Linked DNA regions of Roseimicrobium gellanilyticum. Each later gene encodes a partner of the first gene's protein in a complex. Links are inferred from orthologs where the notes say so. Each region holds a gene or a part of one and is shown on either strand. Other genes may lie near its edges.

Region 1 (8,003 bases):
TGACAAGAACTCCCGCTGGTGCGCGAACGGCGGCGACTTCCCACAGTGGCTCCAGGTGGAGTTTGAGAAACCCCAGCAGCTCACCGGCGCGAGCATCGTGTGGGAGAGCGGCAACAATGCGTACAAGCACGTGGTCGAGGGATCGGCCGATGGCAAGAAATGGACCGTGCTCGCGGATGCGAAGAACAATGACAAGGGCGGAGACAGCACACACAGCTTCACGGGGAAGGACATCAAGTTTGTGCGCGTCAACGTGCTCGGCACTTCACAGGGTGGATGGGCGAGCATTCGCGAGGTATCGCTAAAGGGCGAAGGCATCAAGTCCCTCGGCGCGCAGGCAAATGCCAAGCAGGTGGCTGCAGCAAAGAAGGAAGAGGCTAAGGCGGCGGACCCCTATTCCAAAGAGGGCAACGTGCCGCCGCAGGTGGTGAAGCTCACACCGGAACAGGAAGCGGAAATCCTGAAGGATGTGAAAGTTCCGGATGGCTTCGAGGCCACGCTCTTCGCTCCGCCGCAGATGGCAAACTATCCTGTCTTCATCGCCGCCGCGCCAAATGGTGACCTTTATGTCTCCAGCGATGGCAACGGCTCGCTGGGCCGCAGCCCGAAGCGTGGCCGCATCCTGCGCCTGCGTGACAAGGATGGCGATGGACGCGCCGATGAAGTGAAGGAGTTTGTGAAGGATCTCGACGCCCCTCGTGGCCTCGTGTGGGACAACGACCGTCTCTATGTCGTGCATCCTCCCGATCTCAGTGTCTTCATCGACAAGGATGGCGATGGCGAGGCGGAAGAGCGCAAGACACTCATCAAGGGAATTGCGTTCGGCTACAAGGATCGTCCCGCAGACCACACCACGAATGGTCTCAGCCTCGGCATCGATGGCTGGTTGTACATCGCCGGTGGTGACTTCGGTTTCATGGATGCGGAAGGCACCGATGGCACGCACCTGCAGCATCGAGGCGGCGGCGTCATCCGCCTGCGTCCTGATGGCACCGGTCTTTCGCTGTACTCCACGGGCACGCGCAACATCCTCGAAGTCGCCGTGAGCCCTCTCATGGACATCTTCACGCGTGACAACACCAACGACGGTGGCGGTTGGAACGTGCGCTTCCACCACTTCACCGGCGGCTTCGGTGATCACGGTTATCCCCGCTTGTACAAGAATTTCAATGACGAAGCCATCCAGCCGCTGGCCGACTACGGTGGCGGCTCGGGCTGCGGTGCGGTGTACATTGATGAGCCCGGGTTCGGCGAGTGGAACAACGCTCCCTTCACCGCGGACTGGGGCACGGGTGCCCTGTGGCACCACAGCGTGAAGCGCAAGGGCGCGACCTATGAGGAGACGGAAGCTCCGAAGCCCTTCATTAAGATGACTCGTCCCACGGATGGCGATGTGGATGCCATGAGCCGCGTATTCCTGGCAAGCTGGAAGGGCGCGACCTTCAACTGGGAAGGGCCGAACGTGGGCTACATTGTCTGTGTGAAGCCGAAGGGCTACAAGGCAGAGCCGCTGCCGAACTTCACGAAGGCCAGCGATGCGGAGCTGGTGAAGCTGATGGAGAGCCCGAGCAACCGCCGCCGCATGGAAGCGCAGCGTGAACTCGTGCGTCGTGGCCTGCCCACGGATGCGCAAGAGGGTCTGAGTGCTTATATTCACAATACCGAGGCACCACTTGCCACGCGTGCCGCCGCCTACTTCGCAGCGACACAGGTGCCTGCAAAGGCGATGGTGACGGTGGGCAACAAGCCCATTGCCGACGATGACACCGTCTTCGCTGCCATCGCGGCGAAGGGTCTCGCCGACGTTGCCAGTATCGTGGTGCCTCCGGGCAAAGGAAAGGAATTCTCCATTCCCAAGGCCTTCCAGACCCCTGCGGGGCTGGCAGAGCTTTCGCGCTTCATGGCGAACGTGAAGGACTGGCCCAAGGAGGTGCTGGAGAACTATGCAAAGCTCGCCTTCGGTGATGGGGATGCAGTGACACAACATGTGTCTGTGCAGGCGCTTGCGAAGCTCAAGGCTTATGAAGTGTGCTTCGCGCTCTTCGACAGCGCCGATAGCACCGCGCAGGTGAAGCTCAATGCCACTCGCGCATTGCAGAAGATGCATGAGCCCGCCGTGGTGGATGGCCTGATCAAGCGCATCAACGAAACGACCGCGAGCGAGCCTCGCAAGCTGCTCCTCTCCGCCCTGTGCCGTCTGCATTTCCATGAAGGCGAGTGGAAGGGGGACTCGTGGGGTACCCGTCCCGATACACGCGGACCGTATTACCAGCCCGAAGCCTGGGGTGAGACTCCGAAGGTGGCTGCTGCCATCAAGGAGGTGCTGAGCAAAGCCACGCCGGAAGAATCTTCCTTCCTCGTGAGCGAGTTGAATCGCAACCGCATCCAGTTCAATGAAGCGCTGGAGCGCATCCTCACGCTGGCGAAGAACGATGCCAAGCTCATCCCGGATGCCGTTGGCCAGCTCGCTGCCGCGGAGAATATCCCTGCTGCCGGTGTGCCGCTCCTCGTGGCTGCCGCGCAGAATGAGTCGAGCAGTGCGACGGTGCTTTCCCAAGCCATTGCCGCACTTGCGAAGACGGACAGCGCGGATGGTGCGAAGGCTTCCCTCACCGCACTGGTGACACTGGCCAAGGCCCAGGGCGCAGGCAAGGAACAGGAAGCTGCGCGCAATGCCTTCCTGAACTCCCCGAAGCTGGAGAACCATCACCAGCTTCTTGAAGTGGAAGCGGAGAAGGTCGGCACGCCGACGGCACAGTGGGCTGACATGGCTCTGCTCAATCTCAGTGCCCGCACCAGCGGCAGCCCTGAGTCCCGCGAACTCTCCGGCAAGGCGCTTGATGCCGGCTGGCAGCATGATGTGAAACGCCGCGCGCAAATCCTCAAGGCGGTGGCTTCGCTGAAGCACAATCCGTATGCGGACAAGGTGCTGGCTGCGATGGACGACCCAGACAAAACCGTGGCCTCCGCGGCGCAGAACGCTGCGAAGGCGATGAAGCTGGAGAAGAAGACGGCTGCGAGTGGGCCGCTCATCGGCACCTTGAAGCCGGAGGATGTGATTGCCCAGGTGTTGAAGACCAAGGGGGATGTGGCACTCGGTGAGCAAATCTTTGCGCGTGCGACGTGTGTGGCCTGCCACACCACCAGCATGGACCAGCCGCAGAAGGGACCGTACCTGGGGAACATTGCCCAGACCTACAAGCGCCCTGAACTCGCGCAGAACATCATCGACCCGAACAAGACCATTGCGCAGGGCTTTGCCTCAGAGCTTTTCACCCTGAAGGACGGCAGCCAGCAGATGGGCTTCATCACGCTGGAGAGCGCTGACAGTGTGAAGATCCGCAACATCGCCTCGCAGGAATTCACCTATGCGGTGAAGGACATCACGAAGCGCGACAAGCTCCCCATCTCCATGATGCCGCCCGGCTTGGTGAACAACCTGACCGTGCGTGAGTTTGCGAGCCTTCTGGATTATCTGGAGGCGCTGGCGAAGAAGTAGCCGTCGACGCGAAGACGAGAATTCATTTCACAAACGCCGCCTCGGGAACGGGGCGGCGTTTTTTGTTTTGGCGTATTGTGGTTGTGAGTAAGTGGTGTGATGCGGGGTGGTTGATGCAAGGGTGCTGGGTGTGGTGGGCTGCATTGGATTCAACGCAGAGACACAGAGACGCAGAGGAACTTCGGAGACTGAGAGGATGCGGATGAGTTCACGCAAAGAGCATAGGAGTCAGGTTGGGAAAACTGCGTGATATCGGATGGAAACGCAATGTTTCACGACTGATTCGGATGCTGTGACGCGAAGCGTCCTTGGACTGCGTGCAGCCTGCTGCACTTTGGTAAAGCGGCAGCAGGCTGCACGCAGTCCAAGGCCTTCGGCACCGCTTCGATTTCGCTAACCTGACCTTCATGCTCAGAGCGTGCTCGTTCTCGTTCCAGCGCGGCTGCTTGGTTTGATCTCACCAAATCCCGCAAGGCCCCCCCCACGCGCTTCGTTTGCCTTTGCACCCCATCCATCACTGTCACCATCACACGATGAACCGCCGCACTTTTCACACACTCGCCTTGGGCGCAGGAGCCTCTGCATTCTCATCATCCATCCACGGAGCCGGCGACAGTGTGAAGCCTATTCGTGTAGGCCAGATCGGGACGAAGCATGCACATGCCTCCGGCCAGCTCGAAACGTTGCGTGCGTGTGGTGACTACGAGGTCGTGGGCATCGTGGAGCCTGATGAAGCACAGCGCAAGAAGGTGGAGAAGGACAAGGCGTATGCCGGGCTGCCCTGGCTCACGGAGGAGCAACTGCTGAATACGACCGGATTGCAGGCGGTGTCGGTGGAGACGGATGTGAGTGACCTGCTGAACACGGCGGAGAAGGTGGTGAATGCTGGACTGCACCTGCATCTCGACAAACCCGCAGGGGAATCGCTGGAGCAGTTCAAGCGCATCCTGGACACGGCGACGACGAAGAAGCGTCTTGTGAAAATGGGCTACATGTTCCGCTACAACTCAGGCTTCGATCTCGCGGTGAAAGCTGTTCGCGAGGGATGGCTGGGCGAGATTTCCGTGATCCATGCGGAGATGAGCAAGTTCATGGATGACGCGGGCCGCGTGGAGATGTTGCCGTACAAGGGCGGCTCGATGTTTGAGCTGGGCTGCCATGTCATCGACTCCGTGGTGCGCCTGCTGGGAAAGCCGGAGAAAGTGTCGCCACACATCCAGCGCGGAAAGGATGGTTGGGCGGACAACATGCTTGCCGTGCTGGACTATCCCAAGGCAACCGCCACGGTGCGCAGCTCCATGATTGAAGTACAGGGCGGCGCGCGGCGTCAGTTCGTGGTGTGCGGGAACATGGGCACCGTGGAGATTCTGCCGCTGGAGGCTCCCGTGGTGCGGCTCATGCTGGATCGTCCGCGTGGCGAGTACAAGAAGGGCATCCAGACCGTGAAGGTGGAGAACCTGCCGCGCTATGCGGCGGATTGGGTGGACTTCGCGAAAGCGATTCGCGGGGAGAAGGCGTGGGAGTTCACGCCGGAGCATGACCTCGCGGTGCAGGAGACGGTGCTGAGGGCGAGTGGGATGATGTGATGGCAATGCTGGGTGTGGCAGGCTGCATTGGATTCAACACAGAGACACAGAGACGCAGAGGAACTTCGGAGACTGAGAGTTTCGAGGACGAGAAGGAAGGAAGTTCCCAACCGCGCCCTCCCGCCCAATGACTGACGACCAGTGGCTACTGCCCCTCAACACACCCCATTCACCAGACACAACAAATCATCCGGGTGCGCCACGATTTGCCGTGCGCCATTTTCCTTCAGCTCAGTTTCGCCGCGGAAGCCCCAGCGCACGCCCACGGGGAGCATGCCGGCATTCACAGCGAGTTCCATGTCGATGCCTGAGTCGCCTACATAGGCGCAATCCGCGGGTATCACGCCGAGAGCCTCGCAGATGTCAAAGGCGCCTTGGGGATGGGGTTTGCGGGGCACATTGGCGCGGGCGCCGAGTACGATCTCGAATCCTGCTTCCGGGAAGAAGTGGGCGCAGCAGAGCTTCGTAAAGTGGTCGGGTTTGTTGGAGAGCACGGCCAGCTTCATGCCTCGCTCGCGCAGGTCGGCCAGGGTCTCGCGCATCCCGGTGTAGGGGACGGTCGCGTCCTTCCACGTGTCGTTGTAGTGGCGCTGGTAGTCCGCCACACAGGCATCGATGTCCACCTTGTCCAAGGCCTCCGGGGGGAGGGCGCGCTCCACGAGGGGGCGCACGCCGTCGCCGACGTAGCGGGGGAAGGCGGAAAGGGGTGCCCGGGGGAAGCCACGCTCTACCAGCATGCGGTTCACCGCCTCCGCGATGTCCGCCAGGGAATCTATCAAGGTGCCGTCGAGGTCAAAGATGAACGCTTTCATGGTGGGGTTTGTCGTTCTCCACGAAGCTCAAATGACCGCCCCTGCCAAGTGAAAAAAGGTATCCATCCGGCCCGACCCGTGCTTGGTAACGGGTCGGAACGGTTGTGGCCAGAAACTTAAGAGTTCTTGACAAACCAGTTTGCAAATCTTTGGAAATGGAAGAAATTTTAAAAGGCCAATCCATGCCAGTCCCTCCTCAAGATGTGACGGTTGAGCAGCCGGTTCCCTCGGAGGGAACGACGGCAGGTCGCGGTGTGCCTTCGTCGGCCCCCATTCTCTACCGGCCAAACGTCGCTGCCATCATCCTGAACATGGAGAACAACATCCTGGTGGCCCAGCGCGCCGGATTGAAGGGCGCGTGGCAGTTCCCACAGGGTGGGGTGGACATGGGGGAAGGCTGGGATGAGGCCCTCTACCGCGAGGTGGAGGAGGAAATCGGCCTCAAGCCCGAGAACATCCAAATCCTCGACCGCAAAGGTGGCTACCGCTATGAATTCCCCAAGGGCCGGCTGAAGTACGGCGTCTACGCCGGGCAGGAGCAGGTATACTACCTCTGCCGCTTCCTTGGCCGCGACTCGGACGTCAATCTGAACACGGCCCACCGCGAATTCGACAAGTGGAAGTGGATCCGGCCGGAAAAGTTCGACATGAGCTGGGTGCCGCGCTTCAAGCGTGACGTGTATCTCCGTGTCTTTCGTGACTTCTTCGGCATGGAGAAGTAGGTGCAGACGTAGGTCATGGTGTGACATGTGAAGGCACCACAGAGCGAGCAACAACCCCGGGGCGCCCATACGGTGGCCTGACTCAGAAAGGACGCACTTGGACTGGCAGGCAGGCACGGCAAAAGTCTGGCACGGATTGTGGACCATCTGGGATGCCGCGCGCAAGTTTGCCCTGGAGAACCCGCTCGACCCCTTCCCGCTGAAGCGCACCCTCACGGGGTACAATACGGTGAAGGCGAAGGCGGACGTGCGCGCGGGCATCAATGTGGCGCTGCTCGGCTTCTGCCAGGGCATGGCCTTCGCCTCCATGGCGGGCTTGCCGCTGCGGTATGGCGTGATGTGCTCCGCCATCTCCGCGCTGATTGGTCCGTGGCTGGCCAGTTCCCGTCACACGGTGTTGGGGCCTACGAATGGCTCCGCCTTCATCATCTTCTCCTATTTTGCATCATACCCTCACCTGGACCAGCTGCAGCTCATGCCCATGCTGGTCTTTCTGGTGGGGGCCATGCTCATCCTCGGCGCCTATTTCCGCATCGCGGATCTCGCGCAGTACATCAGCCGCAGCGTCATCGTGGCGTATGTGACCGGCGCGTCTGTGATGATTGTGATCAACCAGGCCCCCTTGCTCCTCGGTGTGGAGCGGGTGGCCACCCGGGTGAAGGAGGGGGAGACCGCGCCTGGGAATGTCTTTGGCAATGTGTGGAACTTCCTCACGCACCTGAGTGCGGCAAACTGGTGGGCCCTTCTCGTGGCGCTCGCTACCGCCGGATGTTATGTGGCCCTGCGCCACTGGAAGCCGAAGTGGCCCGCATTCCTCATCAGCATGCTGCCCGGGCCGCTCGTGTGCCTGCTGCTGCAGCGCTTCAACATTTTCCTGCCTACCTTTGCGAGTGGGGAACTGGACGCGGCGAATCTCCTGCCGCCGTTTCCGTCCTTCCTCTCCTCGGAGGCGCCCTCCCAGTTCGCCCAGCTCTTTGGCCTGGCCCTCGGTATCGCCTTCGTGGCGAATCTGGAGAACAGCATCATGGCCAAGACCCTCGCCAGCCGCGGCAACTACCGCGTGGATGGCAATCAGGACATGCTCAGCCTCGGCGCGGCAAACCTCGCCTGTGCCTACCTCGCCGGCATGCCAGCCAGTGGCAGCCTCACGCGATCTGCGTTGAACTTTGAAAGCGGTGCGCGCACCGCTGTTTCCAGCCTGGTGGGTGGTGCTGTATGCCTCACCGGTGCACTCACCCTCGGCCCGCTCATCGTGTATCTGCCGAAGGCGGCTCTCGCCACGCTGGTGATCTGCATCGCGATCTCCCTCATTCACCGGAGGCAGATCCGCATCTGCCTGCGTGCCACGAAGTCGGACGCGTTTGTGTTCATGGTCACCTTCATC
Region 2 (2,978 bases), 250 kb from region 1 along the record:
TGAAACACCAAACACGGCAAACCCTCTCCCTCCTCTGCGTCCTTTGCCTCTCCGCCCCTTTGCGGTTAACCGGAATCATCCCTGCAGCGCACCACGCCCCGCCCCCACCTTTTTTGCGTCCTCTGCGTACTTTTGCGGCCATTCCTTTGCTGCTTTGTTGCTTTGCGTTTCAACTTTCCGCCCTCGCTCAAATCCCTTTGCGCGCCCCCTTCCCTGCGGTTAACGCTCCCACCCCCTTTTGCACGCTCCCATGAACCGCATCGACCAACGTTTCGCTGACCTCCGCGCCTCTGGAAAGAAGGCCTTCGTGGCCTACATCTGTGCAGGAGATCCGAACCTGGACACCCTGCGCGACATCGTGCTCACCCTGGAGAAGTGTGGCGTGGACATCGTGGAGCTTGGCCTGCCCTTCAGCGACCCGCTGGCAGACGGCATTGTGAACCAGATGGCGGCGGACCGCGCCCTGCGTGCTGGGACCACCACGCCGAAGGTGCTCGCCGCAATCAAGAAGCTGCGCGAGGAAACGCAAATCCCGCTCGTGCTCTTCACGTATCTGAACCCGGTATACACCTACGGCTTCGAGGCTTTCCACCGGGACGCGGCAGCCGCGGGAGCGGATGGCGTGCTCCTGCTGGACCTGCCGCCGGATGAGGCCTCCGTGAATGCCGAACTCGTGGGCGGCGAGGCGCTGAAGCGCATCCGCCTCATCGCGCCCACCACCCCGGCGGAGCGCATCCCGGTCCTGACCTCCCAGGCGGAAGGCTTCATCTATTATGTCTCCCGCGAGGGGGTGACCGGCGCGCAGACCTCCCTGGCGACCGGCATCGAGGCCCAAGTGGCCCGCATCAAGGCAACCACGGAAACGCCTGTGGCCGTGGGCTTTGGCATTTCCACCCCGGAGCAGGCAGGCGCGGTTGCCGGCATGGCAGACGGCGTCGTGGTGGGCAGCGCCATCGTAAAGCTCATTGAACAACATGGCTCCGACAGCGCCCTCACGGACAGGCTCGCCGCCTTCGTGAAACCTCTTGTCGATGCCGTGAAGTCGGTCTAGCTTCACCGCCCCTTTCCCCATGGCTACCACGCTCAAATTCTGGAAGATGAACGGCGCGGGCAATGACTTCGTCATGCTCGACAACCGCACTCAGTCCGTGCACATCGACAACGAAACGATCGCCCGCCTGTGCGACCGGCATCGCGGCGTGGGAGCGGATGGCCTTCTCCTCGTGGAACCCGCCACAGACGGCGGCGACTTCAAGATGCGCTACCACAATGCGGACGGTGGCGAGGCCGAGATGTGCGGCAATGGCGCGCGCTGCTTCGCCCGCTACGTGAACCGTCTCCATGAGGACAAGCTCGGTGGCCTGAAGTTTGAAACGCTCGCGGGTATGATCTCCGCGGACTACCTGGGCGACCAGGTGCGCATCAACATGAGTGCGCCGCACAGCCTGAAGCTGAACCAGACCCTCCCCGTGGAAGGCATTGAGCTCAGCGTCCACAGCGTGAATACCGGCGTGCCCCACGCGGTGGTCTTCGTGGAAGACCTGGAGCATACCAATGTGCGCGGCCTCGGCGCCGGCCTGCGGTACCACACGGCCTTTGCGCCCAAGGGCACGAACGCGAACTTCGTAAAAATCACCGGGCCAAACAGCATCTCCATCCGCACGTATGAGCGCGGTGTGGAGGATGAGACGCTCGCCTGCGGCACCGGCATGGTGGCGTGCGCGCTGATTGCCCATGAACTGCACGGCTTCACCTCGCCGGTGTCCGTGCTCGTGCGCGGTGGTGATACCCTGCAGATCGGATTCCAGAAGACAGCCGACGGCTACCAGAACGTGACCCTGCACGGACCGGCGGACTTCGTCTTCGAAGGCACCGTGGAGGTTTGATTTTCCTATGACCAGCAGACAATCCCTTCAGAAGGCCCACCGCATCGCGTGGCCGGTCGTGATTCTCGGAATCGCAGTGATGGCATTGTCTGACTTGAAATGGCTGCAAGCTACAGGCGTGGTGCTGCTTTTCAGCGGCATCCTCTGGGCGAAGTTCGCCGGGAAATGCGTGCACTGCCTGAAGCCCGCCGGCGCGTGGATGCACAGCGCCAGCCCGGGCGTGCAGTACTGCCCCTGCTGCGGAAAATCGCTCGATGCCGACCGCGCACGCGCGTGAGGCCACCCTCTTCGTCTGCTTCCAGCGCGCTTGCGCTGGCGTATTCCCTCTCTCAAATTGTCTTTCGTCAAAACACGTAACTACAAACCCATGTTCGCAGGTACCCATACCGCCATCATCACCCCTTTCCGCAACGGCCGACTGGATGAGGATGCGCTGAAAAAAGTCATCGACTACCAGTTCGATGGCGGCGTGCAGGGCGTGGTGCCGTGCGGCACGACCGGCGAGTCCCCCACCCTGGACTACGATGAGCATGACCGCGTGATCCAGCTCACCGTGGGCATCGCCCGTGGTCGTGGTCTCGTGATTGCCGGTACCGGCAGCAACAGCACGCGTGAGGCCATTGAGATGACGCAAGAGGCCGAGGCCGCTGGCGCGAATGCCTCCCTGCAGGTGGCACCCTACTACAACAAGCCCACGCAGGAAGGTCTCTACCGCCACTTCCGCGACATCGCGAAGAATACGAGCCTGCCCATCATGCTCTACAGCATTCCCGGACGCTGCGGCATCGAGATTGGCATCGAGACCGTGGTGCGCCTCGCCGAGGAGTGCCCGAACATCCGCGCCATCAAGGAAGCCGGTGGCAATGCCGACCGCGTGAGCGTGCTGAAGCAGCTCCTCCCCGCGGATTTCGAAGTCCTCTCCGGCGATGACTCCCTGACCCTGCCCTTCATGAGCGTGGGTGGCGTGGGCATCGTGAGCGTGGCGGGCAATCTGATTCCGAAGGAGATGAGCACCATGGTGCAGCACGCACTGAAGGGTGAGTGGGCCGAGGCCCAGGCCATCCACGCGAAGTTCAACCCGCTCTTCAGCAT

What was found. Proteins that work in one complex are often made in the same cells at the same time.
Region 2: the proteins of DES53_RS13645 (region 1) and dapF are in contact, whole or in part, in a solved structure (PDB 5YGU), measured with the Escherichia coli proteins. The link is inferred for Roseimicrobium gellanilyticum from one-to-one orthologs.

What each region holds. Positions count from the first base shown.
Region 1 is NZ_QNRR01000004.1:278,817-286,819, forward strand. What follows is about bases 5,083-7,849. They hold DES53_RS13645 (RNA pyrophosphohydrolase), read left to right. Parts: upstream 5,083-6,079; coding sequence 6,080-6,619; downstream 6,620-7,849. Other genes in these bases: DES53_RS13635 (Gfo/Idh/MocA family protein), read left to right, coding at 5,083-5,085; DES53_RS13640 (HAD family hydrolase), read right to left, coding at 5,241-5,897; DES53_RS13650 (SulP family inorganic anion transporter), read left to right, coding at 6,717-7,849. Outside these bases: DES53_RS13630 (DUF7133 domain-containing protein), read left to right, coding at 1-3,499; more of DES53_RS13635, read left to right, coding at 4,033-5,082; more of DES53_RS13650, read left to right, coding at 7,850-8,003. UniProt on the Escherichia coli protein: Master regulator of 5'-end-dependent mRNA decay.
Region 2 is NZ_QNRR01000004.1:538,496-541,473, reverse strand. It holds dapF (diaminopimelate epimerase), read left to right. Parts: upstream 1-1,070; coding sequence 1,071-1,886; downstream 1,887-2,978. Other genes in the region: dapA (4-hydroxy-tetrahydrodipicolinate synthase), read left to right, coding at 2,254-2,978; DES53_RS14690 (hypothetical protein), read left to right, coding at 1,894-2,163; trpA (tryptophan synthase subunit alpha), read left to right, coding at 251-1,051. UniProt on the Escherichia coli protein: Involved in the succinylase branch of the L-lysine biosynthesis and in the biosynthesis of the pentapeptide incorporated in the peptidoglycan moiety. Catalyzes the stereoinversion of LL-2,6-diaminopimelate (L,L-DAP) to meso-diaminopimelate (meso-DAP).